Regions from separate parts of the Streptomyces sp. NPDC012769 genome, predicted to be linked through region 1. Evidence: riboswitches for the same ligand, from Rfam matches in the RefSeq annotation. Region 1 holds a riboswitch; the other holds the start of a gene.
What was found. Region 1 has a riboswitch for glycine ahead of gcvT (glycine cleavage system aminomethyltransferase GcvT). Riboswitches for the same ligand answer to the same signal wherever they lie in the genome.
Positions count from the first base shown of each region.

Region 2: linked by a shared signal. The riboswitch ahead of gcvP (aminomethyl-transferring glycine dehydrogenase) and the one ahead of gcvT (glycine cleavage system aminomethyltransferase GcvT) in region 1 are both predicted to bind glycine.

Region 1 covers NZ_JBIBCP010000004.1:566,771-580,958, forward strand. Annotated here, with positions in the region: gene ACFY7C_RS23800 (MFS transporter) at 1-253, shown strand, start outside; gene ACFY7C_RS23805 (LLM class flavin-dependent oxidoreductase) at 278-1,330, shown strand; gene ACFY7C_RS23810 (3-oxoacyl-ACP synthase III family protein) at 1,332-2,324, shown strand; partial or broken gene ACFY7C_RS23815 (thioesterase II family protein) at 2,321-3,097, shown strand; gene metK (methionine adenosyltransferase) at 3,149-4,360, shown strand; gene ACFY7C_RS23825 (LuxR C-terminal-related transcriptional regulator) at 4,338-5,198, opposite strand; gene ACFY7C_RS23830 (class I SAM-dependent methyltransferase) at 5,476-6,306, shown strand; gene ACFY7C_RS23835 (flavodoxin family protein) at 6,315-6,878, shown strand; gene ACFY7C_RS23840 (L-serine ammonia-lyase) at 6,924-8,309, opposite strand; gene glyA (serine hydroxymethyltransferase) at 8,486-9,745, opposite strand; gene gcvH (glycine cleavage system protein GcvH) at 9,770-10,147, opposite strand; gene gcvT (glycine cleavage system aminomethyltransferase GcvT) at 10,267-11,391, opposite strand; glycine riboswitch at 11,550-11,662, opposite strand; gene ACFY7C_RS23860 (AAA family ATPase) at 11,815-12,516, shown strand; gene ACFY7C_RS23865 (enhanced serine sensitivity protein SseB) at 12,650-13,387, shown strand; gene ACFY7C_RS23870 (enhanced serine sensitivity protein SseB C-terminal domain-containing protein) at 13,469-14,188, shown strand, end outside.
Region 2 covers NZ_JBIBCP010000003.1:4,761-18,948, forward strand. Annotated here, with positions in the region: gene ACFY7C_RS15365 (small basic family protein) at 1-54, shown strand, start outside; gene ACFY7C_RS15370 (DUF881 domain-containing protein) at 60-989, shown strand; gene ACFY7C_RS15375 (FHA domain-containing protein) at 1,051-2,013, shown strand; gene ACFY7C_RS15380 (MerR family transcriptional regulator) at 2,042-2,785, shown strand; gene ACFY7C_RS15385 (bifunctional nuclease family protein) at 2,839-3,312, shown strand; gene ACFY7C_RS15390 (MerR family transcriptional regulator) at 3,494-4,117, shown strand; gene ACFY7C_RS15395 (DNA polymerase IV) at 4,200-5,615, shown strand; gene ACFY7C_RS15400 (PRC-barrel domain-containing protein) at 5,735-6,109, opposite strand; glycine riboswitch at 6,223-6,321, shown strand; gene gcvP (aminomethyl-transferring glycine dehydrogenase) at 6,499-9,384, shown strand; gene ACFY7C_RS15410 (DUF5999 family protein) at 9,481-9,687, opposite strand; gene ACFY7C_RS15415 (hypothetical protein) at 9,990-10,601, opposite strand; gene ACFY7C_RS15420 (glutamate--cysteine ligase) at 11,088-12,596, shown strand; gene ACFY7C_RS15425 (CPBP family intramembrane glutamic endopeptidase) at 12,660-13,451, shown strand; gene ACFY7C_RS15430 (PhzF family phenazine biosynthesis protein) at 13,552-14,188, opposite strand, start outside.

The sequences.
Region 1 (14,188 bases):
GCTCGCCTTCGGCCTGGCCCCGGACCACGCCCAGGGGCAGTACCAGGGCATGTTCGGCATGTCCACGCAGCTCGGCTCGATGGTCACCCCGGCCCTCGCCACCCTGCTCATCGTCCGCCTCGGCTGGCCCGCCTGGCTGGTCTTCGCCGCCCTGCTGCTCGGCGCCGGCCTCGCCGCGCCCGCGGTGGCGTCCTGGGCCGAACGCACCCGCAGGCCCGCCCCCGGGGCGGGCGCCGAAGCGGCCGTCGCCTGAGCCGTCGCCCGAACGGAGAACCCCATGGACTTCAGCCTCTTCTACTTCGCCAACGACAGTACCGAGAGCACCGAGAACCGCTACGAACTCCTCCTGGAAGGCGCCAAGTTCGCCGACCGCAACGGCTTCAGCGCCGTGTGGACGCCCGAACGGCACTTCCACCCCTTCGGCGGCCTCTACCCCAACCCGTCGGTCACCGGCGCCGCGATCGCCGCCGTGACCGAGCGCATCGGCATCCGCGCGGGCAGCGTCGTGGCCCCCCTCCACCACCCGCTGCGCATCGCCGAGGAGTGGTCGGTCGTCGACAACCTGTCGAACGGCCGGGTGGGGCTCTCCTTCGCCTCCGGCTGGCACGCCACCGACTTCGCGCTGCGCCCGGAGAACTACGAGAACCGCCGGCAGATCCTCCTGGAGCAGGTCGAGCAGGTGCGCGCCCTGTGGCGCGGCGAGAAGATCGCCGTCACCGACGGCGTCGGCACCGAGCAGCGGCTCGGCGTCTACCCGCCGCCGGTCCAGCCCGAGCTCCCGGTCTGGGTCACCAGCGCCGGCGGCGTCGAGACCTTCCGCAACGCGGGCCGGTCCGGCTCCGGACTGCTCACCCACCTGCTCGGCCAGGACCTCGACGACCTCGCCCACAAGATCGCCGAATACCGCAAGGCCGTCGCCGAACTCGGCCGCCCCGACGGCTGGACCGGCCATGTGGCCCTCATGGTCCACGCCTTCCTCGGCGAGGACGAGGACACCGTGCGCGCGACCGTACGGGCCCCCCTGGGCGACTATCTGCGCAGCTCCCTCGGGCTGCTGCTCGGCTCGCAGCTCGACGGCCGCCGCATCGACGCCTCCAAGCTGTCGCCCGAGGACATCGACTTCATCGTGGCCCGCTCCTTCGACCGCTACTTCGACGACGGCGGCCTCCTCGGCACCGTCGGCAAGGCCGCCACGATGGTGGAGCGGTTCCGCGCGATCGGCGTCGACGAGGTGGCCTGCCTGATCGACTTCGGGCTGCCCACCCCCGCCGTGCTCGCGAGCCTGGAGCACCTGAACCGGCTGCGCGAGCTGTCGGCCGCCGGCGAATGACATGACCGAACAGCGAAAGGCAGCACAGACTGTGGGCGGAATCATCGACTTCGAGGTGGTCTTCCCCTCGTCGAAGGTGGAGGTGGCCGAGCTGCACGCCGCCTCCGGCGTCCCGGTGGCCGACATCCTCGCCATCACCCACACCGCCGAGTTCCCCGCCCTCGACGAGGACGAGGCGGCCTGGGAACTGGCCGCGGCCGCCGGCCGGGCCGTCCTGGACCGCACCGGGATCTCCCCGGACGACATCGGCCACGTCGTCTACGCCGGCTCGGGCGAGTGGGACCAGCCGTTCTGGTCGCCGGCCGCCAAGGTCGCCGACGAACTCGGCATCCACCACGCCCACTGCTTCGAGGTCACCAACTTCTGCAACGGCGGGATGACGGCCGTCCGCACCGCCCTCGCCGAACTGGCCCTGGGCACCGCCCCGTACGCCCTCGTCCTGATCGGCGACCGGCTCAGCCGGCTCGTCGACCACGAGGACGCCGAGTCCAAGGCCCTGTTCAACTTCGGCGACGCCCCCGCCGCCGTGCTCCTGGGCCGCGACGGCTGCCTCCTCGACGTCCTGACCTCCTCCATGCGCACCGACCCCTCGTGGGCCGACTACTACTCCGGCGACATCGAGGACGACCGGGTCCTGATGCGCCGCCGCGGCCGCCGCCAGGGGCTCGGCGACGCCTACCTGGAGAACTTCCCGGCCCGCGTCGACGACGTGCTGACCGCCCTCGGCCGGCAGATCGGGGACGTCGCGTACCTCCTCATCAACCAGGGCGACAAGGGCATGCACGAGAAGCTCCTCGCCACGCTCGGCATCCCCGCCGAGAAGAGCGTCTTCAACTACCACCGGTACGGACACATGGGCGGCTCCGACCCGCTGATCGCGCTCGGCGACCTCATCGCCGACCGGCGCCTCGCACCCGGGGACCTGATCCTGGTCGCCACCAGCGGCATGGGCTTCACCTGGGGCGTCACCGCACTGGAGTACCGAGGCCGATGACCGCTCCCGCACGTCCCTACGCCGGCTGGAAGGACCTGCGCCGCTTCCTGGCGCCGGTCTCCGCAGCCGATCCGGCGCCCGACCCGGTCACCGAGCCCGGCGCCGACAGCCCCTTCACCCTGCTCCTGGCGCACCACGCCGGCGGCTCCGCCGCCGCGTTCGCCCCGCTGCTGCGCCACCTGCCCGCCGACTGGCGGATCCTCGCCGTGGACCTGCCGGGCCGGCTGATGGCGGCGGGGGAGGGCGGCTGCCGCAGCACCGGCGAGGTGGTCGACTGGCTCGCCCCGCTCACCCACCGCGTGCTGCCGGGACCGTACGGCGTCTTCGGCCACAGCATGGGCGCCCTGATCGCGTACGAACTGTCCCGCGAGCTCTCCCGGCAGGGCCGGCCGCCGGCCTGGGTCGGGCTGTCCGGCGCCCCCGCACCCGGCCACCGCCCCGACCGGGCCCAGCGGCACCTGTGGTCGCGGGAACGGCTGACCCGGTTCATGCGGGAGCTCGGCGGCACGCCCGAAGAGGTGCTCGCCCTGCCCGAGATCGTCGAGCCGATGGTCGAGGCGCTCCGCGGCGACCTGTCCGTCGTCGACACCTACGAGGAGCACCCCGGCCCGCCGCTGCGGGCGCCGCTGTCCCTGTTCACCGGCCGCGACGATCCCGTCGCCGGACCCGCGCTCGCCGCCCCCTGGGCCGGTCACACCACCGCCCGGACCCGCGCGCACACGTGGCCCGGAGGCCACTTCTACCTGTTCGACCACGCCGCCGCCGTCTGCGAGGCCATCGCCCGCGACGTCACCGCCGCCCGACGCCCCCTTCCGGAGCACACCATGCCGTCCCGCCGTCTGTTCACCTCGGAGTCCGTGACCGAGGGCCATCCCGACAAGATCGCCGACCGGATCAGCGACACCGTCCTGGACGCGCTGCTCGCCCAGGACCCGCACTCCCGGGTGGCCGTCGAGACGCTGATCACCACCGGGCAGGTCCACATCGCCGGCGAGGTGTCGACCACGGCGTACGCGCCGATCGCCCAGCTGGTGCGCGACGCCGTCCTGGAGATCGGCTACGACTCGTCCCTCAAGGGCTTCGACGGCGCCTCCTGCGGTGTGTCGGTGTCCATCGGCGCCCAGTCGCCGGACATCGCGCAGGGCGTCGACACCGCGTACGAGTCCCGGGTGGAGGGCACCGGCGACGAACTGGCCGCGCAGGGCGCCGGCGACCAGGGCCTGATGTTCGGCTACGCCTGCGACGAGACCCCGGAGCTCATGCCGCTCCCCATCCACCTCGCCCACCGGCTCTCCCGCCGGCTGACCGAGGTCCGCAAGAACGGCACCGTCCCCTACCTGCGCCCCGACGGCAAGACCCAGGTCACCATCGAGTACGACGGTGATGTGCCGGTGCGCCTGGACACGGTGGTCGTCTCCTCGCAGCACGCCTCGGACGTCGACCTGGACACGCTGCTCGCGCCCGACATCCGCACCCATGTCGTCGAGCATGTCCTCGCCCGGCTCGCCGAGGACGGCATCAAGCTGGAGACCGAGGGCTACCGCCTCCTCGTGAACCCGACCGGCCGCTTCGAGATCGGCGGCCCGATGGGCGATGCCGGCCTCACCGGCCGCAAGATCATCATCGACACCTACGGCGGCATGGCCCGGCACGGCGGCGGCGCGTTCTCCGGCAAGGACCCCTCGAAGGTCGACCGCTCGGCCGCCTACGCCATGCGCTGGGTCGCCAAGAACGTCGTCGCCGCCGGCCTCGCCTCCCGCTGCGAGGTCCAGGTCGCCTACGCGATCGGCAAGGCCGAGCCCGTCGGCCTCTTCGTCGAGACCTTCGGCACGGAGAAGGCCCCCGTGCCGCTGATCGAGCAGGCCATCGAGGAGGTCTTCGACCTCCGCCCGGCCGCGATCATCCGCGACCTCGACCTCAAGCGGCCCATCTACGCCGCCACCGCCGCCTACGGCCACTTCGGCCGTGAGCTGCCCGACTTCACCTGGGAGCGCACCGACCGTGTCGAAGCCCTCAGGACGGCCGCGGGTCTGTAGCCGGTACCCGCTCGTACTCCGCCTCCGCGAGCAGCCCCTTGGTGGCGATCAGATAGCCGAGCTGTGCCCGGCTGACGCTGCCGAGGCGCCGGGAGATCCGGCTGATGTACTCGGCCACGGTCCGCCGGCTGATGCCGAGGCCTCGGGCGATCTTCTCCTCGGTGTGGCCGGCCACCAGGAACCGCACGATGCTCTGCTCGATCTCGGAGACCACGGTCTCGGGTCTTCGGTTGACCGCCGGGTCGACCGGGGTGCCGCGGGCCCACGCGTACTCGAAGACGTTCGCCAGGTACCAGACGATGCTGGGATCACGGACCTCGAGTGCCTCGTCCGGATAATCGGAACTCGTCGGAATGAAGGCGACCGTGCGATCGACGATGATGACGCGGTCGAACATTTCGTCCACGGTCCGGACGCAGCCTCCGGCTTCCGCGACGGTCCTGATGTATTCCGCGGTCGGCGGGTGATTCCACACCGCGTGCTGATAAAGCGTGCGCTGCTGGACCCCCCTCGCCAGCAGTTCCAGATTGCGCCGGACCACCGTTTCCAGGATCTCCGGAGGCCGGCGGCCGCCCGGCTGGGCGGTGAGCAGTTCCGCCTTGGCGGTCCCCACCGCCGCGTCGATCGTCTCGGCGATCTCGTCGGCGCCCCGCAGCACCGTGGAGGACTGCGGACCGCTCTGCCGGGCCCCGTTGAAGACGGCCTCCGCCGTCTCGTAGGACTTGGTCAGGGCGTCCAGCCGGCGCTTGCCCTCCGCCAGCGTCTCCTCCAGCGGAGCCAGAACCCGACCTGCGGCGATCGCCGGAGTGACGGGGGCGAGGAGCCCGGGTTCCCCCACGACGGGCTCCAGCAGACCGAGTTCCGTCGCGCAGTGGACGGGCGGATCGGCCGGCACCCCACCCGTGGCGACGGCGCTCTCGTAGCGCCGGAGCCCCGCCCCGCACAGACCTGGCCCACATGGCGTGCTATCACAACCTGTTTGCAACATTTGCCCCCCTGCGTGATCATGCGCTGCGCATACATGTTAGGGCAGGGCGTTGTTGCGGCAACCTTCCGCCGGAAACGATGAGTGGGCCTCTCCGATTCGGTGAACACCGTATTTACAAGGGATGGAAATGACTCATTCGATTCACAGTGAAGAGTTCCGTTCGGCGGTGGCCAGGCTCGCCGTGCCCGGAATGGGCACCGAAGTCGTCGGCCCGCTCCTCGCGAACCTCGTCCAGCTGCTGCGCCCGCGGCGCGTACTCGAGGTGGGAATGGGCTACACGACCCCGTTCCTCGCCGCCGCGCTCGCCGAGACCGAGGAGACGGTGGCCGCCGAGTCCCTCGCCCTCGCCGCGAAGACCCGCGCCCACCTCGACGCCGGCCGCGAGCTGGACGACGCCTGGCTGCTGTCCGAGCCGCCGCTCGTGACGCCCTCGCTCCACCTGGAGCCCTACCGGCCCCGGCTCGCCGCGGTCGACAACCTCTCGATCGCCGACTCCTCGGCCGGCCGGGTCCGCGAGGTGCTCGCCGAACTCGGCCTCGACGACCGCGTGACCGTCGTCAACGCCGACCTGAAGGACTCGCTCGACAAGCTGCCCGAGGACTTCGCCCCCATCGACTTCGCGTGGGTGGACGCCTGGGAGTGCCTGTGGTTCTTCGACCACTTCTGGGACCTGATCGACCCCGACGGCGGGCTCATCGTCATGCACTACCTGATGACCTACCCGGAGGGCGACGCCGTCCGCCGCTACATCGCCAAGTTCCAGCAGCGCCACCCCGGCGAGCTGGAGGTCGTGAGCCTGCTCGAGTCGCAGAAGCTGATGCAGAACAGCGTCACCATCCTGCGCCGCACCTCCGGCGAGCAGAAGCGGCGCTACGCCGGCACCGGCGGCCGGATCGACTACTCGGACCGGCTGCTGAGCGACGCCCAGGAGCACCTGCGGCTCGTCGCCGAGCGGTGAGGAACGCCGTGACCGCCACCCTCGCCTCCGTACCGGTACGGAGCCGGAGCTTCGCCTTCATCCTCGGCAGCCCCCGTAGCGGCGGGAACACCGAGACCCTGGCCCGGTACGCGGCCGAGGGCCTCCCGCCGGACACCACCAGCGGCTGGCTGAACCTGTGCGACCTGCCGCTCCCCGCGCAGCCGGCCGGACCGGTGCCGTCCGGCCCGGAGAAGGTGCTGCTGGACGCGACGCTGGAGAGCACCGACATCGTCGTCGCGTCCCCGCTCCACTGGTACAGCGTCTCCGCGGCCACGAAGCTGTACCTCGACTACTGGGCCCGCTGGATCGCCCTGCCGGACGTCTCGTTCCGCGAGCGGATGCGCGGCAAGAACCTGTGGGCCGTCACCGCCTACGCGCGCGGCGACGACCGGGACACCGAACCCCTCACGGGCATGCTCCGCCGGACCGCCGACTACCTCGGCATGGAGTGGCGCGGCGCCCTGCTGGCCCGCGCCCACCGCGCGGGCGACCTGGAATCCGACCCGGCCACCCTCACCCGCGCGTCCGCCTTCTTCGACCCCTCGCACTGACCCCGGGGCGGGCCCGCATCGTCCCCGGGCCCGCCTTCGGCGGCCTCAGCACTCGATGATGTTCACCGCGAGGCCGCCGCGCGCCGTCTCCTTGTACTTCACGCTCATGTCCGCGCCGGTCTCCTTCATGGTCTTGATGACCTTGTCGAGGGAGACCATGTGGCTGCCGTCGCCGCGCATCGACATCCGCGCCGCGGTGACGGCCTTGACCGCCGCCATGCCGTTGCGCTCGATGCACGGGATCTGGACGAGGCCGCCGACCGGGTCGCAGGTCAGGCCCAGGTTGTGCTCCATGCCGATCTCGGCCGCGTTCTCGACCTGTTCGGGGGAACCGCCGAGGACCTCGGCGAGGGCGCCCGCCGCCATGGAGCAGGCCGAGCCGACCTCGCCCTGGCAGCCGACCTCGGCGCCGGAGATGGAGGCGTTCTCCTTGAAGAGCATGCCGATCGCGCCGGCGGCGAGGAGGAAGCGGACCACGCCGTCCTCCTTCTCCTCCTCCGAGGCACCGCCCGCCGCGAAGTTCATGTAGTAGTGCAGGACGGCGGGGATGATGCCGGCCGCGCCGTTCGTCGGGGCGGTGACCACGCGGCCGCCCGCCGCGTTCTCCTCGTTCACGGCCATCGCGTAGAGGGTGATCCACTCCATCGCGTGCGCGGCCGGGTCGCCCTCGGAGCGCAGCTTGCGGGCCGAGGTCGCGGCGCGGCGGCGGACCTTGAGGCCGCCGGGCAGGATGCCCTCGCGGGACATGCCGCGCGAGACACAGGCCTGCATGACCCGCCAGATCTCCAGCAGGCCCTCGCGGATCTCCGTCTCGGTGCGCCAGGCCTTCTCGTTCTCCAGCATCAGCGAGGAGATCGACAGACCGGTCTCCTTGGTGAGGCGGAGCAGCTCGTCACCGGTGCGGAACGGGTACGTCAGGACGGTGTCGTCCGGGATGATCGGGTTCTCGCCCGCGACCGCGTCCTCGTCCACGACGAAGCCGCCGCCGACCGAGTAGTACGTCTTCTCCAGGACCGGGGCGCCCGCGGCGTCGTACGCGAAGATCGTCATGCCGTTGGCGTGGTACGGCAGCGCCTTGCGCCGGTGCAGGATCAGGTCGTCGTCGAAGGAGAAGGGGATCTCGTGCGCCCCGAGCAGGTTGATCCGGCCGCTCTGCTTGATCCGCTCGAACTCGTCGTCGGCGCTCTCCACGTCCACCGTGCGCGGTGAGTGGCCCTCCAGGCCGAGCAGGACCGCCTTCGGCGTGCCGTGGCCGTGGCCGGTGGCGCCCAGGGAGCCGTACAGCTCCGCCCGTATCGACGCGGTGTGGGCCAGCAGGCCCTCGTTCTTCAGGCGGCGGGCGAACATGCGGGCCGCGCGCATCGGGCCCACCGTGTGGGAGCTCGACGGACCGATGCCGATCGAGAACAGGTCGAAGACCGAGATGGCCACGGGGGACTCCTTGTGGGGGCGACGCCGTTGTCTGCCGGGGTGGTGCAGAACGAGCAGGAAATGCGAGCAGGGCGGTAAAGGGGGTGGGGCACCGCGCTCACTGTCCAGTGTGCGCGGTGCCCCGGAGCTTTCGTACCAACGGCCGAGGACCGGCCGCAGAACAAAAGGGTACGAAATTACTTCAGGCCGGGGTACAGCGGGTGCTTCTCGGCCAGAGCGGTCACCCGGGCACCCAGGGCCGCGGCGTCGAAGCCGGGCTTCAGGGTCTCGGCGATGATGTCGGCGACCTCGCGGAAGTCCTCGGCCTGGAAGCCGCGGGTGGCGAGGGCCGGCGTGCCGATGCGCAGACCGGAGGTGACCATCGGCGGGCGCGGGTCGTTCGGAACGGCGTTCCGGTTGACCGTGATGCCGACCTCGTGGAGACGGTCCTCGGCCTGCTGGCCGTCCAGCTCGCTGTCGCGCAGGTCGACCAGGAGCAGGTGCACGTCGGTGCCGCCGGACAGCACGGAGACGCCGTGCTCCCTGACGTCGTCCTGGACCAGGCGCTCGGCGATGATCCGGGCGCCGTCCAGGGTGCGCTGCTGGCGCTCCTTGAACTCCTCCGAGGCCGCGACCTTGAAGGAGACGGCCTTGGCCGCGATCACGTGCTCCAGCGGGCCGCCCTGGAAGCCGGGGAAGACCGAGGAGTTCAGCTTCTTCGCGAACTCCTTCTTCGCCAGGATGATGCCGCCGCGCGGGCCGCCGAGCGTCTTGTGCGTGGTGGAGGTCACCACGTCCGCGTACTCGACCGGGTTCGGGTGCAGACCGGCGGCGACCAGGCCGGCGAAGTGGGCCATGTCGACCCACAGGTAGGCCTCGACCTCGTCGGCGATCCGGCGGAACTCGGCGAAGTCCAGCTGACGCGGGTAGGCGGACCAGCCCGCGATGATCACCTTGGGGCGGTGCTCCTTGGCGAGGCGCTCGACCTCGGCCATGTCGACCAGACCGGCCTCGTCCACGTGGTAGGCGACCACGTTGAACTGCTTGCCGGAGAAGTTCAGGCGCATGCCGTGGGTGAGGTGGCCGCCGTGGGCCAGGTCCAGGCCGAGGATCGTGTCGCCCGGCTGGGCGATCGCGAAGAGGGCGGCCTGGTTGGCGGAGGCGCCGGAGTGGGGCTGCACGTTGGCGTACTCGGCGCCGAACAGCTCCTTGATCCGGTCGATCGCGATCTGCTCGGCCACGTCGACGTGCTCGCAGCCGCCGTAGTAGCGGCGGCCCGGGTAGCCCTCGGCGTACTTGTTGGTGAGGACCGAGCCCTGGGCCTCCATGACCGCGACCGGAGCGAAGTTCTCCGAGGCGATCATCTCGAGGGTGGACTGCTGGCGGCGGAGCTCGGCGTCGACGGCGGCGGCGACGTCCGGGTCCAGCTCGTGGAGAGGGGTGTTCAGAAGCGACATGTTTCGATCCCTGGGGGGTCTCGGTTAGCCGGCGGTGAAGGCGGTGTACTCGTCGGCGCTGAGCAGGTCCTCCGGCTCGTCCGCGATGCGCACCTTGAACAGCCAGCCACCCTCGAACGGGGCGGAGTTCACCAGCGAGGGGTCGTCGACGACGTCCTGGTTGGCCTCGACGATCTCGCCGGTCACCGGGGCGTACAGGTCGCTGACGGACTTCGTGGACTCCAGCTCGCCACAGGACTCGCCGGCGGTGACCGTGTCACCGACGGCGGGGAGCTGGACGAAGACGACGTCGCCGAGCGCGTTCGCCGCGTGCTCGGTGATGCCGACCGTGGCGACGCCGTCCTCGACGGCCGACAGCCACTCGTGCTCCTTGCTGTAGCGAAGCTGCTGGGGGTTGCTCATGACCTGATTCTCCTGGATCGGGGGAGTGCTGATGAACGTGGGTCTTGCGGGGTGAGATGCAGAATGAGACGAATCGACGAGGGAAACGTCACTTCTGGCCTATCCCTGTCAGTCGCCTGTCACTTCTGACGCTTGTAGAACGGCAGCGCCACGACCTCGTACGGCTCGTGGGTGCCCCGGATGTCCACGCCGACGCCCTCGGTGCCGGGCGCGGCGAAGGCCGCGTCCACGTAGGCCATGGCGATCGGCTTGCCCAGGGTCGGGGACGGCGCGCCGGAGGTGATCTCGCCGATCACCTCGCCGTTCGCCACGACGGACATGCCGGCGCGCGGGACCCGGCGGCCCTCGGCGATCAGGCCGACCAGCTTGCGCGGCGGGGCGGTCTCGGCGCGCTCGGCGGCCTTCTCGAGCGCCTCGCGGCCGACGAAGCGGCCCTCGTTGGTGGTCTTCTCGAACTTCACGACCCGGCCCAGGCCCGCGTCGAAGGGGGTGAGCGCGGTGGTCAGCTCGTGGCCGTACAGCGGCATGCCCGCCTCCAGGCGGAGCGTGTCACGGCAGGACAGGCCGCAGGGGATCAGGCCGACTCCCGCGCCCGCCTCGGTCAGCGCCTTCCACACGCCCTCGGCGTGCTCCGGCTTCAGGAACAGCTCGAAGCCGTCCTCGCCGGTGTAGCCGGTCCGGGCGATCAGCGCGGGCACGCCGGCGACCGTGCCGGGCAGGCCCGCGTAGTACTTCAGACCGTCCAGATCGGCGTCGGTGAGGGACTTCAGGATGCCGGGGGACTCCGGGCCCTGCACGGCGATCAGCGCGTACGCGTCACGGTCGTCGCGGACCTCGGCGTCGAAGCCCTCGGAGCGCTCGGTGAGGGCGTCCAGGACCACCTGGGCGTTGGAGGCGTTGGCGACGACCATGTACTCCGTCTCGCCCAGGCGGTAGACGATCAGGTCGTCGAGGATCCCGCCGTCCTCCCGGCAGATCATCGTGTAGCGGGCCCGGCCGTTGCCCACCGTCGAGATGTTGCCGACCAGCGCGTAGTCCAGGAGGTCCACGGCCTGCGGGCCGGTGACGGTGATCTCGCCCATGTGGGAGAGGTCGAAGAGGCCCGCCCGGGTCCGTACGGCGTTGTGCTCGTCGCGCTCGCTGCCGTAGCGCAGCGGCATGTCCCAGCCGGCGAAGTCGGTCATGGTCGCGCCCAGCGAACGATGCAGGGCATCGAGGGCGGTCAGACGGGGGGCAGTGCTCATGGGGTGGCTCCCGGGTCCCAGGCGTGCGGGGCACGACGTGCATGACGGTGAGGACGATCCTCCCCATCTGTCATGGAACCTGAGAGGTTCACCGAGGGCATCCCCGGCTTGCACCTTGGGTGGGGCCGCGACAGGTGCGGCCCGCTTTTCAGATCTGCCTCATCCACGCGGTACGGGGCCTGAGAGATTCAAGGGAGGTTCTTGCTCCTTCGGCGCCCGGACGCACGGCGCGACTGCGCCTGGCGAACCGGGACTCTCCCGCGCGGATTCGAGCGGCCGATATGTGGTTGTGCGCGCTCGTGCGAGCGCGTGGCGCGCTCATCATTGCACGGCGGGTCCGCCGGGCAAATCGCTTGTGTCCCATTACCGTTTCTTTACACTTCGTGGGCAGGGTCCCGGCAGGCCCGACAGGGGGAGCAGACGATGACCATCCAGCGCACCGGCGCCTACGCGACGAACACGGGCATACCGGTCCAGCGGGCGGCCGCACGCGCCCGCGCCCGCGACCGGGTCAGGAGCCGGCGCCGGGCCCGGCTGCTGCGCGACCTGCGCGAGCGCGGCGGCCGCAGCCCCCGGGTGCTGACCTTCGCCGCCGGTGACGTCGTCGTGGTCTCCGGGCTGCCCGGAGCCGGCAAGTCCACGCTCATGGACCGGGCCGCCGAGGGCCGCGCCATCGACTCCCAGCACACCCGCGAGCGCTGGGAGGCCCGGCTGCCCCGCTTCCTGCCGTACGCCCTCTGGCGCCCCCTCGCCCGCCTCGCGCACTACGCGGGCCTCCGCCGCGCCCTGCGCTCCGGCGCCGGGGTGATCGTCCACGACTGCGGCACCCAGTCCTGGGTGCGCGGCTGGCTCGCTCGCGAGGCCGGGCGGCGCGGCGCCGCCCTGCACCTGATCCTGCTGGACGTGGACCCCGACACCGCCCGCGCAGGCCAGCGGGCCCGCGGCCGCGGCGTCTCCGGCTACGCCTTCGCCCGGCACCGCCGCGCCGTCGGCCGCCTGGTCCGCACCGCCGAGAGCGGCACCCTGCCGCCCGGCTGCGCCTCGGTCACCCTGCTCGACCGGGACGCCGCCGACGCCCTGCGCAGGATCGGATTCCGCGACACGGCGAGTCACGACGTGGCGTGAACCACTCCCGCCCTCCCGGCGTCCTTCTGGGTCACAGGGGCGGCGTGCCGCCATTAAGGTGCGTATGGCCTGTCCGGCGGATCAGGCCGACCGCAGCAGGTGCCGGAAGGGCCGGAAGGGGACGACGAGAACCGTGGACGTGACGTGGCCGGGCAATGAGCTCGAGGAAGTACTGGCCGCCTCGCTCGGCAACCCCGCCGCCGGAGGCCGGCTCGTCGAGGTCCTCGGCCGCAGCCCCGTCTGGGTGCCCCTGCCCAACGGCGGCGGCCCCGACAGCCCCGACCTCGACCTGCCCACCCTGGAGATCGGCGGCTTTGCCTACGTACCCGTCTTCAGCTCCCACGAACAGTTCCTCGCCTGCGTCGGCGAGCACATGTCGTTCACCGTCGCCCCCGCCCGCGACTTCGCCCGCGGCCTGCCCCCGCAGCTCGGCATCGCCGTGAACCCCGGCGGCACCGTCGGCGTCCCGCTGCCCCCGCCCGCCGTCGCCGAGCTCTGCCGGACCGGCCGCACCCCGCTCGACGGCCCCGCCAGCGGCGGCCGCGTCCGCCTCTTCGAGCCCGACTGGCAGGACGACCCGGTCGACTTCCTCGCCGCCGCCTCCGCCGAGTTCGAGGCCGTCGGCACGGTCGCCACCGCCCGCCGCGCCCTCGCCAGCGTCGAGGGCACCGAACCCGCCCTCTTCGTCGGCGTCCAGCTCCTCCACCCCGACGCCGACCGCACCGCCCCGCTCGACGCCCTCGGCCGCGCCCTCGGCCGGGTCGAGGTCGCCTGGCCGGTCAACCTCATCCTGCTCGACGTGGCCCAGGACCCCGTCGCCGACTGGATGCTGGACAAGGTGCGCCCCTTCTTCCAGCGCGCCGCCGTGTGACGGTCCCCCTGTTTAAGCTGAACTGATTCAGAACCGAGCAACGAGCAACCGAGCCGTACGACAAGAGGGGCGGGACCCAGGGTGAGCGCGTCAGGCACCGCTGCGACCGGACAGGTCGAGCACATGCTGCGCCAGGTGGCACCCGGACGCCACGACGCGTACGAGCAGCTGCTGCACGCCCTCGCCGGCTCCGAGGTCTGGATGCTGCTCTGGCACGGCGCCCCCGGATCCCCCGACGCCCAGTACGGCAACATGGAGGTCGACGGCTACGGCTACGCCCCCTGTGTCACCTCCGCCCAGGAGCTCGCCGCCTCCGGCTGGAACCGCGCCCACGAGCTCGTCACCGGCCTGGAGATCGCCCGCGCCCTCTACCCCGACCGCTGGGGCATCTGGCTGAACCCGCACGCCCCCGGCGGCGGCGTCGGCATCCCCTGGGCCGACCTGCGCCGCATCGCCACCGGCCTGGACCGGATGCCCGCCGGCCCGCTGCGGCTCTCCGAGCCCGCCCTGGAGATCCCGCAGTTCTACGCCCTGCTCACCCAGAACGCCCACCGCACCCCCGCCGTCCGCTCGCTGCGCCGCGCCTGGGTGCAGCCCGCGCTCGGCTCCCCGTACCTCGCCATCGGCCTCGACCTGTACGACTCCTCGCCGGCCTCCGTCGAGGCGGTCCGCGCGATGATGCACCAGACGGTCGCCGCCGTCCCGGACGGCCTGCCGGTCTCCACGGTGACGATGTCCGACGCGTACGACCCGGTCGCGATGTGGCTGGGCGCCCACGCCCGCCCGTTCTACGACCGCGAG
Region 2 (14,188 bases), on a different contig from region 1:
ATCCGGATCTTCTCCAACGCGGCCGCCATCCGGCGGCACGTGTTCCGGGCGTGAGGCCGATGAGCGAGAACGACAAGAACCCGGCGCAGGAGCCGGAGGAGTCCCGGCCGCAACCCCGGCCCGAGCCGCAGCCGCGCCCGGAGCCGCAGGGGCGGCACGTGCCGTTGCCGCAGCCGCAGCCGCAGCCGCAAGGCCAGACGCCGTCTCAGCCGCAGCCGCAGCCTGCGGCGCCGGCCGGTCCTTCGGCGCCGGCGGCGGCCGAGTCCGGGGTCACCGGCCGTCAGCGGCTGGCCGCCAGTCTGTGGCCGCCGCGGGTGAGCCGGGCCCAACTCATCGTGGCGCTGCTGCTGTTCGTGCTCGGTCTCGGGCTCGCCATCCAGGTGCGGTCGACCAGCGACAACAGCGCGCTGCGCGGTGCCCGCCAGGAGGACCTGGTGCGCATCCTCGACGAGCTCGACGACCGGACCCAGCGCCTGGAGGACGAGAAGACGCGTCTGGAGAGCCAGCGCTCGGAGCTGGAGTCCAGCTCGGACCAGGCCGAGGAGGCGCGTCGGCAGACCCAGGAGAAGGAGCGGCAGCTCGGCATCCTGGCCGGCACGGTCGCCGCCGAGGGGCCGGGGATCACGCTGACGATCACGGACTCCACGGGTGCCATCGAGTCGGACATGCTCCTCGACGCCATCCAGGAGCTGCGGGCGGCGGGCGCGGAGGCGATCCAGGTCAACGACGTGCGGGTGGTGGCGGACAGCTATTTCTCGGGCAGCGGACGCGATATGCGGATTGATGGAACGCAGGTGGCCGCTCCGTACGTCTTCAAGGTCATCGGCAAGCCGGAGGATCTCGAGCCCGCGCTCAACATCCCCGGCGGTGTCGTCCAGACATTGGAGAAGGAGCAGGCCACGGCCACGGTGCAGCGTTCCGGGAAGATCGTCGTCGACGCCTTGCGGCCTGCGAAGCGGCCTGACTACGCTCGGTCGTCCTCGCAGTGAGGCGGGGGTCGATGACGGTCGCGCGGCAAGGGCATGACCTTGCGGGGGGTCGCCGCACCACATGGGTGGTGCGTGGTGGAAACTGTCGAGTGGATACGGACGTTGTGAAGATGTCCGGGTCGGCAGGTGTGTTCAGTCAGGGTTCGTCCTGCCCCACGGGCGGGTCTGTTTCGGTCAAGGGGAATCGCCCGTGAAGTTGTTTGCGAAGTTGTTCGGCAAGAGCGGACGCGAGGACGGCGGCAACGCCAAGCATCGCGCGCCGCGTCACGCGCAGGGTGAGGAACAGGGCGGCGAGCGCCCCCTCTTCCGCGATGAGGTCGGTGGACCGGGTGGCGACATTCCGGGCACACAGGGCGCGTCTTCTGTTGACCCTGCCGGTGCCGCGCGCATAGGTTTCGGAGAACCATCAACCTCAGGTACGGGTGGAGGGTTCGTCCCCGACCCGTACGCGACCCAGACCTCCGCGGGGCAGCCGCGGCAGGAGGACGCGTCCATGCCGGTGTGTACGAGGTGCGGTCACCGCAATACGGCCGACAGCCGCTTCTGCTCCCACTGCGGCGCGCCGCTGCGCGGCGGGGTGGCCCCGGAGCGCGCTTCCGAGACGACCTCGACGATCTCCATCTCGGGGCTCGAGGCCTACGACTCGGAGGTCACCGGTCAGACCGCGCTCCCGGCGCTGCCGCCCGAGGCGCTCGCCGCCGTCGAGGCGCTGCCGCTCGGTTCGGCGCTGCTGATCGTGCGGCGCGGTCCGAACTCGGGCAGCCGCTTCCTGCTGGACGGCGAGCTGACCACGGCCGGCCGCCACCCGCAGAGCGACATCTTCCTGGACGACGTGACCGTGTCGCGTCGTCACGTGGAGTTCCGGCGCGGGCAGGACGGCACCTTCACGGTGTCGGACGTCGGCAGCCTCAACGGCACGTACGTCAACCGGGAGCCGATCGACTCGGTCGTGCTCTCCAACGGTGACGAGGTGCAGATCGGCAAGTACCGGCTCGTCTTCTTCGCGAGCCAGCGGGGCGTGTGACGCTCCGGAGAACCTTCAGGGAAGGTCCATGCTGCGTACACCGACGGGCGGTGCCGGACTCGGCACCGCCGCCGCGGGCGACCGGCTGTTCAGCATCGGGACGGTGCTGAGCCAGCTGCGCGACGAGTTTCCCGAAGTGACCATCTCCAAGATCCGGTTCCTGGAGGCCGAGGGGCTCGTCGAGCCCCGGCGGACGGCTTCCGGCTACCGGAAGTTCAGCCCGCAGGACGTGGAGCGGCTCGCCCAGATCCTGCGGATGCAGCGCGATCACTATCTGCCGCTCAAGGTGATCCGCGAGCATCTCGACGCCCTCGCCCGGGGCGAGCAGATCAGGCTTCCCTCGCCCAGCCCCCAGCGGGACCTGCTGGACGGTGCCCTGGAGGCGGACGCCGAGCGGCCCACGGCGGCCAGGATCGGCCGGGCCGAGCTGCTCGCCGCCGCGGAGGTGACCGAGACCGAGCTCGCCGAATGGGAGTCGTACGGCCTGGTTGCCCAGGCGGACGGCGGCGGCTACGACGCCGAGACCGTGACCGTCGCCAAGCTCGTGGCGGACCTGGGGAGATTCGGTCTGGAGCCCCGGCATCTACGGGCGGTCAAGGCGGCCGCCGACCGGGAGGCCGGTCTGGTCGAGCAGATGGTGGCGCCGCTGCGCAGGCACCGTAATCCCCAGACCAGAGCCCATGCGGAGGCGACCGCGAAGGAGCTCGCCGGACTCTCCGTACGGCTCCACGCGGCACTGGTCCAGACCGCGCTCGGACTCCGTCTGCAGTGATCTCGGACCGGCCCGACTACCCAAACCGGTCGGGCACGTCCTAGGGTTGCTGTGTGAACGAGCTCGACGTTGTGGGTGTCCGGGTGGAAATGCCCTCCAACCAGCCGATCGTGCTCCTGCGTGAAGTGGGAGGCGACCGCTACCTTCCCATCTGGATCGGACCGGGGGAGGCGACCGCGATCGCCTTCGCCCAGCAGGGCATGGCCCCGGCCAGGCCGCTGACGCACGACCTCTTCAAGGACGTCCTGGAGGCCGTGGGGCAGGAGCTCACCGAGGTCCGCATCACGGATCTGCGGGACGGCGTCTTCTATGCCGAGCTGGTGTTCGCCAGCGGTGTGGAGGTGAGCGCCCGGCCGTCCGACGCGATAGCGCTGGCGCTGCGCACGGGAACGCCGATCTACGGCAGTGACGGTGTGCTCGACGACGCGGGGATCGCGATTCCGGACGAGCAGGAGGACGAGGTGGAGAAGTTCCGCGAGTTCCTCGACCAGATCTCGCCGGAGGACTTCGGGACCGGCAACCAGTAGGCCGTCAGGTCGTCGCCGGAGAGCGCCCTCGGAGCATTCGAGTAGCCTTTCCCCGGAGTGGGGTACGCGAAACCACTCTCAGGGTGATTATCACTCGGCGTGCCGAGTGTGGCGATCGTTGACGCACCCCGAGTGACTGCCTACCTTCGTGTGGGCAGGTCAAGGACGGAGGGTCGGCGTGATGAGCAGCGGCGACGGTACGGCAGGGGGCTTCCTGGGGCGTGCCCCCGGGGAGAAGGGCCCGTATCCGCTTCACGGGAGCGTGGGCGACTTCGGCACGGACGAGGGCGCGGACGCGGACGTGGGCTCTGACGCCATCGGTTACCGCGGCCCCACGGCCTGTGCGGCGGCCGGCATCACCTACCGCCAGTTGGACTACTGGGCGCGCACCGGTCTCGTCGAGCCGAGCGTGCGGCCCGCGTACGGCTCCGGGACCCAGCGGCTCTACAGCTTTCGTGACGTCGTCGTCCTCAAGATCGTCAAGCGTTTCCTCGACACCGGGGTCGCCCTGCAGAACATCCGGGCGGCGGTGCAGCACCTGCGGGCCCGGGGCTTTCGCGATCTGGAGCGGATGACGCTCATGAGCGACGGCGCGACCGTCTACGAGTGCTCCTCGCCGGACGAGGTCGTCGACCTGCTCCAGGGCGGGCAGGGCGTCTTCGGCATCGCCGTCGGAGTGGTGTGGCGGGACGTCGAGGCGGCGCTGTCACAGCTGCACGGCGAGCGTGTGGACACCGGCGAGACGCTGATCGGGCACAACCCGGCCGACGAGCTGGCGCGCCGGCGCCGGGACCGGGCCGTCTGACCTTCCGGGCCCCGGCCCGGATCGGAGCGGCCCGTACGCGCGTGCGGGCCGATTGTCAGTGGCGTAGGGCAGCATCGGAACCGTGAGAGCCGCGCCCACGATCCTGCATCTCGACATGGATGCCTTCTTCGCCGCCGCGGAGCAGGCGTCGAAGCCGAGCCTGCGCGGAAAGCCCGTGGTGGTGGGCGGGCTCGGGCCGCGCGGGGTGGTCGCCACCGCCTCGTACGAGGCGCGGCGCTTCGGGGTCCACTCGGCGATGCCGATGGCGCAGGCGCGCAGGCTCGCCCCGAACGCGGCGTATCTGGTGCCGCGCTTCGCCTTCTACCGGGCGATCAGCGGGCAGGTGATGGAGCTGCTCGGGCGGCTGTCGCCGCTCGTGGAGCCGCTCAGCCTCGACGAGGCGTTCGTCGACCTGGAGGCCGGGGGAGTGGCCGAGGACAGCGCGGGAGCGCGGGCGGCGGGGGAGCGGCTGCGTCGCGACATCCTGGCCACGACCGGTCTGACCGGCTCGGTGGGGCTGGCCGGCTCCAAGATGCTCGCGAAGATCGCCTCGGAGGAGGCCAAGCCGGACGGTCTCGTGCTGATCGAGCCGGGCACGGAGCGCGAGCTGCTCGGGCCGCGATCGGTGCGGATCATCCCCGGCATCGGTCCGGCGACCGGGGAGCACCTGCGGCGGGCCGGGATCATCACGGTCGCCGATGTGGTGGAGGCGGGCGAGGACGAGCTCGTACGGCTGCTGGGGCGGGCGCACGGCGGCTCGCTGTACCGGATGGCCCTCGGGCACGACGACCGGCCGGTGGTGGCCGAGCGGGACGCCAAGTCGGTCTCGGTGGAGGACACCTTCGACGTGGACCTGCACGACCGGCTGCGGATCCGGCTGGAGGTCGAGCGGCTCGCGGAGCGGTGTGTGGCGCGGCTGCGGGGGTCGGGCCACTCGGGGCGGACGATCGTCCTGAAGGTGCGGCGGTACGACTTCTCGACGCTGACGCGGTCGGAGACGCTGCGCGGGCCGACGGACGATCCGGTGGTGGTGAAGGAGGCGGCGGCGCGGCTGCTCGACCTGGTGGACACCACCGGTGGCGTGCGGCTGCTGGGGGTCGGGGTCAGCGGCCTCGCCGACTACACGCAGGAGGACCTGTTCGCGCAGGCCGAGGCGGAGCAGGCGGAGCTGGCCCAGGCGGCGCGGGAGGCGGGGGAGCCGGGGGAGTCGCGGGATCCGGCGACGGCTTCCGAGGCGGTGGCCGCCGCGGTGCCGGCCGCGCCCGCGACGGCCACGGAGACCGCGGAGCGGCGCTGGGCCGCCGGGCACGACGTGCGGCACGCCGTCCACGGGCACGGGTGGGTGCAGGGCAGCGGCGTCGGGCGGGTCACCGTCCGTTTCGAGGAGCCGGGCTCGGCGCCCGGTCGGGTGCGGACGTTTCCGGTCGACGACCCGGAGCTCGAGCCCGCGGACCCGTTGCCGCTGGTCCCGGGAGGGGCTACGGGAGCGGCGGCCTGACCTCACGGCCCCGGCGGCGGCCCGCGCGGCCGGTGGCCCGGTCGCCCGGTGCCGGTCCGGCGGCCGTCAGGCACCCGCGCGGCCGGTGGCCCGGTCGCCCGGTGCCGGTCCGGCGGCCGTCAGGCCTCCTCCTGGCCCGCCAGACGGCCGAAGTCGCGGTCCGGGGTGTCCTGGGGCGCGGGAGGCAGTGCGAGGCTGTAGTGGCGGTAGAGCTGGAGTTCCTGTTCGGGCGAGAGGTGACGGCCGACGCCGAAGTCGGGGGCGTCCTTGATGAGGGAGCGCTCGTACGGGATGTGGAGGGCCTCGCCCACCAGCTCGCTCGGCTCCAGGGGGACGAAGGCGTCGCGGCTGAAGAGGCCGGTGCGGACGGCGGCCCATTCGGGGACTCCGGTGGCGTCGTCCAGGTACACCTCGTCGACGGTGCCGATCTTGTGCCCGTTCCGGTCGTAGGCCTTGCGGCCGATCAGGCTGCGCGGATCGATATCGGTCTGCACGGTCCCTCCAACGGGTCGCAACTGCGCTACACCCCTACGAAAGTGCACATCTGGGATGTCGGCCACTTGAGCGATGGGAGACGGAACGGCGCTGGTAGGCTGGCTGTGGCTGTCGACCCCGCGCGGGAGAGTCCTCCGGAGAATCCTTTCGGAGGCGCCGAAGGAGCAAATCCTCCCCGGAATCTCTCAGGCCCCTGTACCGCGCGGACGAGGTCACTCTGGAAAGCAGGGCGGGCGTCGACGGCATCCGCTCTCACCGACGGTGAAAGCCGGTCCTCCGTCAGGCGGGCCGGTGAAGCTCTCAGGTTTGGATGACAGAGGGGGAGGCCGTCCGGGCACCCGCGCCGTGGTGCCCCTCGCAGGTCGTGACGACCAGGAGGCCCCCGCACATGACCGCCAACCGCACCCCGCTCGCCGAGCTCGAGCAGGGCATCCCCTTCGAGCAGCGGCACATCGGACCCGACGCCGAGGCGCGGGCCAAGATGCTCGCCCAGGTCGGTTACGGCTCCCTGGACGAGCTCACCGCCGCGGCCGTTCCGGACGTCATCAAGAACGCCGAGGCCCTGGGCCTGCCGGCCGCCCGCACCGAGGCCGAGGTCCTGGCCGAGCTGCGCGCCCTGGCCGACCGCAACCAGGTCCTGGCGCCGATGATCGGCCTCGGCTACTACGGCACCTTCACCCCGCCGGTGATCCTCCGCAACGTGATGGAGAACCCGGCCTGGTACACCGCCTACACCCCGTACCAGCCGGAGATCTCGCAGGGCCGCCTGGAGGCGCTGCTCAACTTCCAGACCGTGGTCGCCGACCTGACCGGCCTGCCCACCTCCGGCGCCTCGCTGCTCGACGAGAGCACCGCCGCCGCCGAGGCCATGGCGCTGTCCCGCCGGGTCGGCAAGGTCAAGAACGGTGTCTTCCTCATCGACGCCGACGCCCTGCCGCAGACCATCGCCGTCATCGAGACCCGCGCCGAGCCGACCGGTGTCGAGGTCGTCGTCGCCGACCTGTCCGCCGGCATCCCGGCCGAGGTCGCCGAGCGCGGTGTCTTCGGCGTGCTCATCCAGTACCCGGGCGCCTCCGGTGCGATCCGCGACATCAAGCCGGTCATCGACCAGGCCCACGAGCTCGGCGCGATCGTCACCGTCGCCGCCGACCTGCTCGCGCTCACCCTGCTCGCCTCGCCCGGCTCGCTGGGCGCGGACATCGCGGTCGGCACCACCCAGCGCTTCGGTGTCCCGATGGGCTTCGGCGGCCCGCACGCCGGCTACATGGCCGTCCAGGACAAGCACGCCCGCTCCCTGCCCGGCCGCCTCGTCGGAGTCTCCGTCGACGCCGACGGCAACAAGGCCTACCGCCTGGCCCTGCAGACCCGCGAGCAGCACATCCGTCGCGAGAAGGCCACCAGCAACATCTGTACAGCGCAGGTGCTCCTCGCCGTCATGGCCGGCATGTACGCCGTCTACCACGGCCCGGACGGCCTGAAGCAGATCGCGCAGCGCACCCACCGCTACGCCGCGATCCTCGCCGCCGGTCTGCGCGCCGGAGGCGTGGAGCTCACCCAGGGCGCCTTCTTCGACACCCTCACCGCCCGTGTCCCGGGCCGCGCCGACGCCGTCGTCGCCGCCGCCCGCGAGGGCGGTGTGAACTTGTACCGCGTCGACGCCGACCACGTCTCGGTCTCCTGCGACGAGACCACCACCCGCACCCAGGTCGCCGCCGTCTGGACCGCCTTCGGCGTCACCGCCGACATCGAGGCCCTGGACGCGGTCACCGAGGACGCGCTGCCCGTCGACGCGCTGCGCACCGACACGTACCTGACCCACCCGGTCTTCCACGCGCACCGCTCCGAGACCTCGATGCTGCGCTACCTGCGCAAGCTGGCCGACCGCGACTACGCGCTCGACCGCGGCATGATCCCGCTCGGCTCGTGCACGATGAAGCTGAACGCGACCACCGAGATGGAGCCGGTGACCTGGCCCGAGTTCGGTCAGATCCACCCGTTCGCGCCGGTCGAGCAGGCGCAGGGCTACCTCACGCTCATCACCGAGCTGGAGGAGCGCCTGGCCGAGGTCACCGGCTACGACAAGGTCTCCCTCCAGCCGAACGCCGGCTCCCAGGGCGAGCTCGCCGGTCTGCTCGCGGTCCGCGCGTACCACCGGGCCAATGGTGACGACCAGCGCACCGTCTGCCTCATCCCGTCCTCCGCGCACGGCACCAACGCCGCCTCCGCCGTGATGGCCGGCATGAAGGTCGTCGTCGTCAAGACCGCCGACGACGGCGAGGTCGACGTCGAGGACCTGCGGGCCAAGATCGAGCAGTACCGCGACGAGCTGTCCGTGCTGATGATCACCTACCCGTCCACGCACGGCGTGTTCGAGGAGCACGTCTCCGAGATCTGCGGCCTGGTGCACGAGGCCGGCGGCCAGGTGTACGTCGACGGCGCCAACCTCAACGCCCTGGTCGGCCTCGCCAAGCCGGGCCACTTCGGCGGCGACGTCTCGCACCTGAACCTGCACAAGACCTTCTGCATCCCGCACGGTGGCGGCGGCCCCGGCGTCGGCCCGGTCGCGGTGCGCGAGCACCTCGCCCCGTACCTTCCGAACCACCCGCTCCAGCCCAGTGCGGGCCCGGAGACCGGCGTCGGCCCGATCTCGGCCGCCCCGTGGGGCTCCGCGGGCATCCTGCCGATCTCCTGGTCGTACGTGCGCCTGATGGGCGGCGAGGGCCTCAAGCGCGCCACGCAGGTGGCCGTCCTCGCGGCGAACTACATCGCCAAGCGACTGGAGCCGCACTACCCGGTGCTGTACACGGGCCCGGCCGGTCTGGTCGCCCACGAGTGCATCGTCGACCTGCGCCCGCTGTCCAAGGCGACCGGCGTCAGCGTCGACGACATCGCCAAGCGACTGATCGACTACGGCTTCCACGCGCCGACGATGTCGTTCCCGGTGGCCGGCACGCTGATGATCGAGCCCACCGAGTCCGAGGACCTCACCGAGATCGACCGCTTCTGCGACACGATGATCGCGATCCGGGCCGAGATCGAGAAGGTCGGCTCCGGCGAGTGGCCGGCCGAGGACAACCCGCTGCGCAACGCCCCGCACACCGCGGCCGCGCTCGGCGGCGAGTGGAACCACCCGTACACCCGCGAGGAGGCGGTCTTCCCGGCCGGCGTCTCGACCGCCGACAAGTACTGGCCGCCGGTCCGCCGGATCGACGGGGCCTTCGGCGACCGCAACCTGGTCTGCTCCTGCCCTCCGCTGGACGAGTACGACAACTGAGCCACGACGACTGACCGACGACGGCTGAGCGACGACGACGGAACATGAGTCGAGGGCTGGCCCGGAGGATCCTCCGGGCCGGCCCTCGGGCTTTTCTCAGGCCGCCGTCGTCACCCGCGCCGCGGTCAGCGGGCGGTGCGGGGCGATGATCCGCCCGTCCGGCAGCAGCTCACCGGTGTCCTCGAAGATCAGGACTCCGTTGCACAGCAGGCTCCAACCCTGTTCCGGGTGGTGCGCCACGCGTCGGGCGGCCTCCCGGTCGGCGGAGTCGGCGGTGGGACAGGCGGGCTGGTGCTGGCACATGGGTGGGTTCTTTCGCTGCGTCGTGGTGGATGTCCTGCGGCTCTTCGTAGGCATGGCCGCCCCCGTAGGTCGGTTCGGTTCCGGTCCCAGTCTTGCCCCAAGGACGGCGTTCCGCAGGGATTTCGCGGCAGCTCGTCCTCTCCGGGGAAGACGCATCACCCGCAGGGGCGGTTCAGGTCAACCACCCCCTCTCTTCGGGGGGTTCGGGGTGGTCCCAGTGGGCTAGTCCGAACGGGAGCCTCCTCGGACAGCAGTGCGCCCCGGGACCGGTGGTCCCGGGGCGCGGGTGCGCGTGCGGTGGATCAGGCGGGCGCCGCGGAGCCCAGCAGGGGCGGCGGCGCGAGACGCAGTCCGATGACGGGCAGGAGGTCGGCGACCCGGTAGGGGCGGTTGGCGGCGATGCCGGGCGGCGCGGGGGCGAGCGGCACCAGGAGGTCGTCCGGGCCGGGTTCGGTGGTGGCGCCGTCCGCCTCGGTGTCGGTGTGCAGCCACAGCGTCAGCATGTACAGCTGCGGTACGGACAGCAACCGGGGCTGGTACGGAGTGACGAGCGCCTCGGCCTGGATCAGGGCCCGCTCGGTGGCCGTGACGTAGGGCCCCTCGAAGAAGTGGGAGAAGGACCACCCGTCGGGGGTGAGCATGGTGTCGGCGGCGGCGATCGCCCGGTCCCCGTTCCTGATCAGGAAGCGCCAGCCGGCCAGCACGGTCCTGGGTGGCTGCTGCCCTGTCGCGCCGGCGGCTCCGGTGGCGCCGGGCACGCCCAGCAGGTGGACGGGCAGGGGCAGTTCGGGGCTCAGCGGTCCCTGCGCGGCCCGCAGGGCCGGGGTTCGGGGCTCGCGGACCGCCGAGGGCGATCCGAGGGCCGCGAGGACACTGCGGAGGGCCGGCGCGGGGGCCGGGGAGGGTCGGAGCATAGTGGGTCGCCTCTCACTCAGGAGACACGGTGAAGCGTGGGCAGGTACGACGGCGCTGTCAGCGACGGGGTCAGAGAGGGGGGCCATGGGTCCCATGGCCGGGCGCCAACACTCTGCCTCGTGCGCGGAGTTTATACGACACGTGTTCACACAGTGTTTCCGCTAGAGGTCGCCGATATTCCTGACAAGGCGTCATTCGGTCGTATTCCCAGGGTGATTCGGTGGAATGCCTGCGTCCGGTGGATCGTCTGCCTGCACTTTCCCCGCCGGACCGGTCGGCCGAATCCCGACCCCACCTCCCGGGACAATATGACTTTGGTATATGTCCATTGCCATATGCCCTGAGGGACTGCCTCCGGAGATCCCGCTCCAGACTATCCGCCAAACCGTCCGCCCCGCAGGCGTTATGGATCAGCGGGTCGGGGCATCATCGTCCGTGACGCTCGCGGCCGTCGTGGCGGCTGCCCACTCGGGAGGGACGCTTCGATGGGGGAGAAGGTCGTGGCCGACGGGTTCGGCCCGTCCGACCGTCAGCGCTACCGCAGAAAGCTCCAGCAATGCCTCGCCGCCCTCGCGCGGCTGCTCGCGGAGAAGCGGTTCGACCGGCCCCGCAATCTCATGGGTCTGGAGATCGAGCTCAATCTCGCGGGCGAGGACGGCCGCCCCCGGATGCTGAACACACCGGTGCTCGACCGTATCGCCAGTCCCGATTTCCAGACGGAACTCGGAATGTTCAATCTGGAAGTGAACATCGCTCCGCACCGGCTCGACGGCCATGTATTCGACCGGCTCGCCGAGGAACTCCGTACCGGACTCGGATACGCCGACCGCAAGGCCAGGGAAGTCGGCGCCGGAGTCGTGATGATCGGCATACTGCCGACCCTCACCCAGGACGACGCGGTCCTGGCCAACCTCTCCGTCGCCGACCGCTACACGCTCCTCAACGACCAGATCCTCGCCGTCCGGGGCGAGGACTTCACTCTCGACATCCACGGCGTGGAGCGGCTGCACTGCACCTCGGCCTCGATCGTGCCCGAGGCCGCCTGCACGTCGGTGCAGCTGCACCTCCAGGTGACCCCGCCCCGCTTCGCCGCGGTGTGGAACGCGGCGCAGGCGATCGCCGGCGTCCAGATAGCGGTCGGCGCCAACGCGCCCTTCCTCTTCGGCCGGGAGCTGTGGCGCGAGTCCCGGCCGCCGCTCTTCCTCCAGGCCACCGACACCCGGCCGCCCGAGCTCCAGGCGCAGGGGGTGCGCCCGCGCACCTGGTTCGGCGAGCGGTGGGTCGACTCGGTCTACGACCTGTTCGAGGAGAACCTGCGCTACTTCCCGGCCCTGCTGCCGATCTGCGAGGACGAGGACCCGCTGCGGGTCCTGGACGAGGGCGGGGTGCCCAGGCTGCAGGAACTGGTCCTGCACAACGGCACCGTCTACCGCTGGAACCGTCCGGTGTACGGCTGGGTCGACGGCGTCCCGCACCTCAGGGTGGAGAACCGGGTGCTGCCGGCCGGGCCGACGGTCACCGACGTCATCGCCAACGCCGTCTTCTACTACGGGCTGGTGCGGGCCCTCGCCGAGGAGTCCCGGCCGATCTGGAAGCGGATGGCCTTCGAGGACGCCGACCACAACTTCGACACCGCGTGCCGCCACGGCATCGAGGCGGAGCTGCGCTGGCCGCGGCCGGGCCGCTCCGGAGGGGTCGGGACCGTGCCGGCGGTCAAGCTCGTCCTGGACGAACTGCTCCCGCTGGCCGCGTCCGGGCTCGACGCCTGGCACGTCGAGCGGCGCGACCGCGACTTCTACCTGGGGGTGATCGAGGAGCGCTGCCGGCGGCGGGTGAACGGCGCCTCCTGGCAGGCCGACACCTTCCACCAGGCCCTGGAGTCCGGCCTCGACCGGCCGGAGGCCCTCGCGGCCACCACGCGCCGCTACCGCGAACTGATGCTCACCGGGGAGCCGGTGCACACCTGGCCGGTGGGGGTGGACGGCACCGTGTAGGTAGGGTTCCCGTACCCGGCAAGCGATGGGGAATGGGAGACAGGTGTGGTGTCGGAGCAACGAGTGAGGGACGCTTCCCCGCCACCTGACGGGCTGCCGCGCACGACCCTGCGCTCCGAGACGCTGCTGGTGCTCGCGCTGTCCCTCGGCGCCAGCGCGGTCTCCTCGCTCATCAGCTTCGTCGGCGCGCTGACCAGGCCGGGGGCGCTGAAGGAGCAGGCGGCCACGCTCAACGGCTCCTACGCGCCCGGGCGGCCCTGGCTGGACCTCGCCTGGCAGCTCTTCGGCATCGCCACCGCGCTGGTGCCGGTCGTCCTGGTCGCCCATCTGCTGCTGCGGGAGGGTGCCGGGGCGCGCGGGCTGCGCGCGATCGGCTTCGACCGCACCCGGCCGTGGCCGGACCTGGGGCGCGGGGCGCTGGTGGCGGCCGGGATCGGCAGCGCGGGCCTGGCCTTCTACCTGGGGGCGCGGGCGGCCGGTTTCAACCTCACGGTGGTGCCCGAGTCGCTGCCGGAGGTGTGGTGGAAGTATCCGGTCCTGATCCTCTCGGCGATGCAGAACTCCGTCGTGGAGGAGGTGATCGTCGTCGGCTACCTGCTGCGCAGGCTCGACGGCCTGGGCTGGTCCCCGACGGCCTCGCTCGCGGCGAGTTCGGTGCTGCGCGGCTCCTACCACCTCTACCAGGGCATCGGCGGCTTCGTCGGCAACATGGTCATGGGCGTGGTGTTCGTGTGGCTGTACCGGCGCTGGGGGCGGGTCGGGCCGCTGGTGGTCGCGCACGCGCTGCTCGACATCGTGGCCTTCGTCGGTTACGGGCTGCTCGCCGGGAAGGTGGGCTGGCTGCCCACCCCGTGAGCGGAGGACGACGTGAGCGGACGACGAAGGGGCGTACGGCATCGGCCGTACGCCCCTTCGTCGTGTCGCGGGCCGGGTGGCCGGCCGGGTGGCGGTGGGGTCAGGCGTGCAGCTCGCCGTCGATGACGGTGACCGCGTGGCCGTTGAGGTGGGTGCGCTCGCCCCGCAGCCGGGTGCGGACGATGCCGGTGCGGGCGCCGCCCTGGAAGCCGGTCAGCTCGTCGCGGCCGAAGCGCGGGGCCCAGTAGGGGGCGAGGGCGGTGTGGGCGCTGCCGGTGACCGGGTCCTCGTCGACGCCCACGGCGGGGAAGAAGCCGCGCGACACGAACTGGTAGTCGCCCTCGGGACGGTCCGCGCGGGCGGTCGCGATCACGCCCCGCTCGGAGAGGACCTTCAGGGCCGCGAAGTCCGGACTCAGGTTCCGCACCGTCGTCTCGTCCTCGAGCTCGACGATCAGGTCGCCGATGTGGGCGGCGGTGTCGTGGACGGCGACCGGCTCGGCGCCCAGGGCCTTCGCCAGGCCGTCGGGGACCGGGACCGGGGTCAGCGAGGACGTCGGGAAGTCCAGGGTGATGGTGCCGTCCGGCTCGGCCGTCGCGAGCAGCACGCCGCAGCGGGCGGCGAAGCGGACGGTGCCGGTCGCCCTGCCCTCGCCGCGCAGGACGTGCGCGGTGGCGAGGGTGGCGTGGCCGCACATGTCGACCTCGGTGGTGGGCGTGAACCAGCGCAGCGCCCAG